2 regions of the Colwellia sp. M166 genome follow, and region 1 is predicted to be linked to the other one. Evidence: riboswitches for the same ligand, from Rfam matches in the RefSeq annotation. Region 1 holds a riboswitch; the other holds the start of a gene.
The links. Region 1 has a riboswitch for cobalamin ahead of cobT (nicotinate-nucleotide--dimethylbenzimidazole phosphoribosyltransferase). Riboswitches for the same ligand answer to the same signal wherever they lie in the genome.
Positions count from the first base shown of each region.

Region 2: it holds a riboswitch for cobalamin, as region 1 does, so the genes downstream of both, FGD67_RS04765 (ABC transporter ATP-binding protein) here and cobT (nicotinate-nucleotide--dimethylbenzimidazole phosphoribosyltransferase) in region 1, are expected to answer to the same signal.

Region 1 is NZ_CP040755.1:3,371,547-3,373,754, forward strand. It holds gene FGD67_RS15185 (histidine phosphatase family protein) at 60-713, shown strand; cobalamin riboswitch at 892-1,088, shown strand; gene cobT (nicotinate-nucleotide--dimethylbenzimidazole phosphoribosyltransferase) at 1,255-2,208, shown strand, end outside.
Region 2 is NZ_CP040755.1:1,043,289-1,045,496, reverse strand. It holds gene FGD67_RS04770 (FecCD family ABC transporter permease) at 1-41, opposite strand, end outside; gene FGD67_RS04765 (ABC transporter ATP-binding protein) at 38-868, opposite strand; cobalamin riboswitch at 1,061-1,207, opposite strand; gene FGD67_RS04760 (IS4 family transposase) at 1,411-2,208, shown strand, end outside.

The sequences.
Region 1 (2,208 bases):
AGCACAAGCTTTTTTGCTAAACTGTCGGCAATAGCGAGGCTAAAAATAGGAAGAGTAGCTTGTCAGTATTTAATGTTTATTTGTTACGCCATGGCGAGCTTGTACAAAGCGGCATCCTTTGCGGTCGTACTGATATTGCGCTATCCGATATTGGCAAGCAACAACTTATTAATGCCACAAAAAATTTACCTAAAATTTCAAATTGTTATAGCTCGCCGTTGGTTCGGTGTCGAGAATTTGCCACACAATATTGCCAACAACATGAGCTTTCATTGCAGGTGTTGACCGAATTACAAGAAATGAACTTTGGTGATTGGGACGGTAAACCTTATCAAGCGTTGTGGCAATTAACACAGGAAGCTGAAACAACCGCAGCAGAAACAACGTTAACCTTAGGCGATTTTTGGCAAGATCCCTGGCAATGCCAACCGCCCAACGGTGAGTCTATGGAAAGTTTTATGGAGCGCGTTGATAACTTCTGGCAAAATTTACTCTCGCAATTGTGCCAAAGCGAACTCGAAAAAGCGGACTCATTAAATACTTTAGTGTTGAGTCATGGTGGTGTTATTCGATATCTACTGGCTAAAGTATTAGGGCTGCCTATTCCAGGTACTTATCATATGACCAACTTGGATGTGCCTTATGGCAGCTTAATTCATCTGCAAGTTTTCATTGATAACGAAGGTAAAGCTTGGTCTAAATTAATGCTTTAATTGCGCGATTATATGCCCCTAATATTTTAGTCCTTTAGTATGAAAGTTAATTGGCACTCTATAGCAATAGATTGATTTTTATCGTTTTTATTACTTTATGAACTATCTGATATAAAAATAAACCTTGCTATTTTCCCCTAGCTGTCGATAATCGCGGCAATAATTAAATAATGTCATATTCAAATACACTTTTTTAAGCTGCTTAAAAGCATTTAAATTCGTGAGGCTGGGAATGTGGTGAAAGTCCACAACTGTACCCGCAACTGTAAACAGAGCGATATATTAACCACTAAACATTTTCGAAAGAAAATCATTGGGAAGGGATATATCTAGATGCTGTAAGTCAGGATACCAGATGAATATGAACATTAATTGCTACGTCGAGCGGGTTACTCGAGACACTATCAATTTTTTATTGGTGACGATATCACTGATGAAAATAGATTTGCTCCCAAAAACCCCCTAATACTATCGACGTTAATCATCATATACCGATCCACTAACAATTTTTTATTTAGTACGGTCTGATTTAGGTAATGTCATGTTTGAGATCCAAGCGGTTAGTTGTGAACATTCAGAAAAAATTCAAGCAAAAATCGATGGTAAAACCAAGCCATTAGGTGCATTAGGCGATCTTGAATTACTTGCTAAACAAATTGCACAAATACAGCTAATAAGCACGATAGCTGACACCAAAAATAATATTCTCAACGATGACCCAACTGACACCCAGCACAAGTTACAACTTGTCTCTCCCCATTTAACGGTATTTGCCGGCGATCATGGTATTGCTAGCGAAGGTGTTTCTATTGCGCCAAGTGACGTTACTAGCCAAATGGTGGCTAACTTTGCCAATGGTGGAGCGGCTATCAATGTACTTTGCCGACAATTCGGTTGGCAACTGAGTGTTGTTGATGCGGGTATTCTACATCCCCCTGCAGCATCTTTACCGGTTATTAATCAGCGTTTAGGTTATATAACACAGGCAATCAACCAGCAAGCTGCAATGACTGAGGCTCAAGTCGAACAGGGCTTTTCGTTTGCACTGCAACACATCAACAAAATTAAAGCGAGTGGTTGTAATATTGTGGCCTTTGGTGAAATGGGCATTGGCAATACCACTATTGCATCAGCCATTATGGCGGCAATAATGAAAGTGCCTGTCAGCGATGTGGTTGGTCGTGGTACCGGTGTTTCTGATGATGTGGTTAAGAAGAAGCAACAAGTTATTGAACAAGCTTTGGCATTGCATGCTGAAAACTTAGTTGATGCAAAGGCAATTTTACGCTGTATCGGTGGCTTTGAACTAGTACAAATAACTGCAGCGATGCTGGCGGCCGCAGAGAATAATATGCTGATTATTGTTGATGGTTTTATTTGTACCGCTGCGGCTATGTTAGCGATTGAACTGAATGCTAATGTCAAAGGCTATATGGTATTTGCTCATTGCTCAGGTGAACAAGGTCATCAGAAAATGTTGCAGTGGTTGAACGTT
Region 2 (2,208 bases), 2.3 Mb from region 1:
ACCCAAGCATTTTTACCTTTAATAGTACGAAAAATATTCACGAAAGCTTACCGATATTGTTACGGGATAAATTGGGTTTGTGGCTGAACGTTGCGTCAGGTGCAGGGTAAAAATAGACTCGCGGGATGCCACTATGTTGAGCGTCATCTCGATGGCAAGGTAAACCAAAAACACTTGTTAAGACATCAGGCGTTAGCACCTTATCAACGCTACTGTTACTGACTAAATCACCTTTATCTAAGAGTAGTAATCTATTGCAGTACTGTGCTGCAAGATTGAGATCATGTATGGTCATGATCACGGTAATATTTAAAGCCTTAATTAATTGTAATATTTGATGTTGATAGAATATGTCTAAATGATTAGTGGGTTCATCTAATACTAATATTTTGGCTTTCTGTACCAAAGCTTTAGCAATCAATACTCGTTGTTGTTCACCGCCAGATAAAGTATTGAAGAATTTATTTTTGCTCGTTGCTAAACCTACTTTGTCTAACGCTAGCAGAATTTCTTTTTTATCAACGTCGTTGTCACGAGCAAATAGCGCTTTATAGGGCAGTAAGCCCATTCTTACTACGTCATAAACTTTTAAATCAAATATAGGAGGTGATTTTTGTACCACTAAAGCAAAGGTTTGTGCTAATTCATGTGGTTTATATTGACGGATACTTTTATTTTTTAGCTTTATACACCCTTGCCAGTTTTTATACTGATTTAATAAACACTTAAGCAACGAAGTTTTACCTGCACCATTGGGTCCTATTATGCCAATAATATCGCCACGGTTAATATCAAAAGTAATGTTGTTCAGGATCACTTGTTTGTCAACTGTCCAAGATACTGCTTTAACACTGAGTAATTTTGACATCAAAAATAGCCTAATATTAACATCTGGTGAATATTGGATAATGTTCCTAAGTATGTTTTCATTGCTACCTAAACGTTAACGCAAAAGTTTGTCGGGGATAATGTTATTTATTCGGGTGCTGAAAATAGGATACGAAGGTCTTTTAGACAGTGTAACTCACGTGTATTCCCGCACGGTGTTAACATTATTAGTGTTATTACAAATTTTGATACTAGGTGTCCTGACTTATAACTTTGAATAATAAAGCTATTTACAGTTGCGGGTACAGTCACGGCCTTTAACCATGTTCCCTATAAATTAACCTAAAGTTGATCTATGATCATCAAATACTTGGTTAAAGATATCATACAATATGAAGCTGATTTTACGGTTAAGTATGCCGCTTTACAACGAAAATCGTCAAGCAACATGAAGGGCGGGTCAGGGCGGATAATAAAAAAGGAGCTAATGCTCAATGCCGATCAGTTAAGAAAATGACCTGTTGACCGATCCAAACGATCATGCAAAATCCGTAGTTAGGAAACTAACTACGGATTTTTTTTGTGAATATAGAACAAGCACTGCAAGCAACACTTGAAGAAAGCAACCGATACCATACCTTTGAAAAATTATCAGAAATTCTTGACCCTGAAATCATTGAACAAGGCTTTCAACAAGCAGGGATTGCTACCGTTCGTAAGCGAAGGTTACCGCTTGAGGCTGTTTTGTGGTCAGTCATTGGCATGGCATTATTTCGAAAAGAATCGGTTTGGAATATCGCCAATAAGCTAGATATCATGCTACCTGGCAAAAACCAACTCGTTGCTCCAAGTGCAATGGTACAAGCGAGACAAAGGTTAGGTGATGACGCCGTTAAACAGGTTTTCAATAAATCTGCTCAATCAATGTATAAGCAACAGTCATTCGAAACATGGAATGGTTTGAATCTATTAGCGGTTGACGGTGTTGTGTGGCGAACAGCCGACACGCCTGACAATCGTAAAGCATTCTCTTCTGGTAGCAACCAATATGGTGATACAGCCTTTCCTCAAATACGCATGGTCTGTCATATGGAATTGACCAGCCATCAACTACTCAGTAGCGAGTTTGATAACTATAAAACCAATGAGATGAAATTAGCTGAGCGTTTAATTGAACGTACACCAGATAATTCACTAACTATGTTTGATAAAGGATATTATTCTTTAGGCCTGTTAAATCGTTGGCACCAAACTGGGAGTATGAGGCACTGGCTGATACCAGCAAGGCCCGACTTACAGTATGAAATCATCTCTAGCGCGGGTAAAAATGATCATATCATTGAATTGAAAACAACCAAGCATGCACAAAAAAACTTTCCC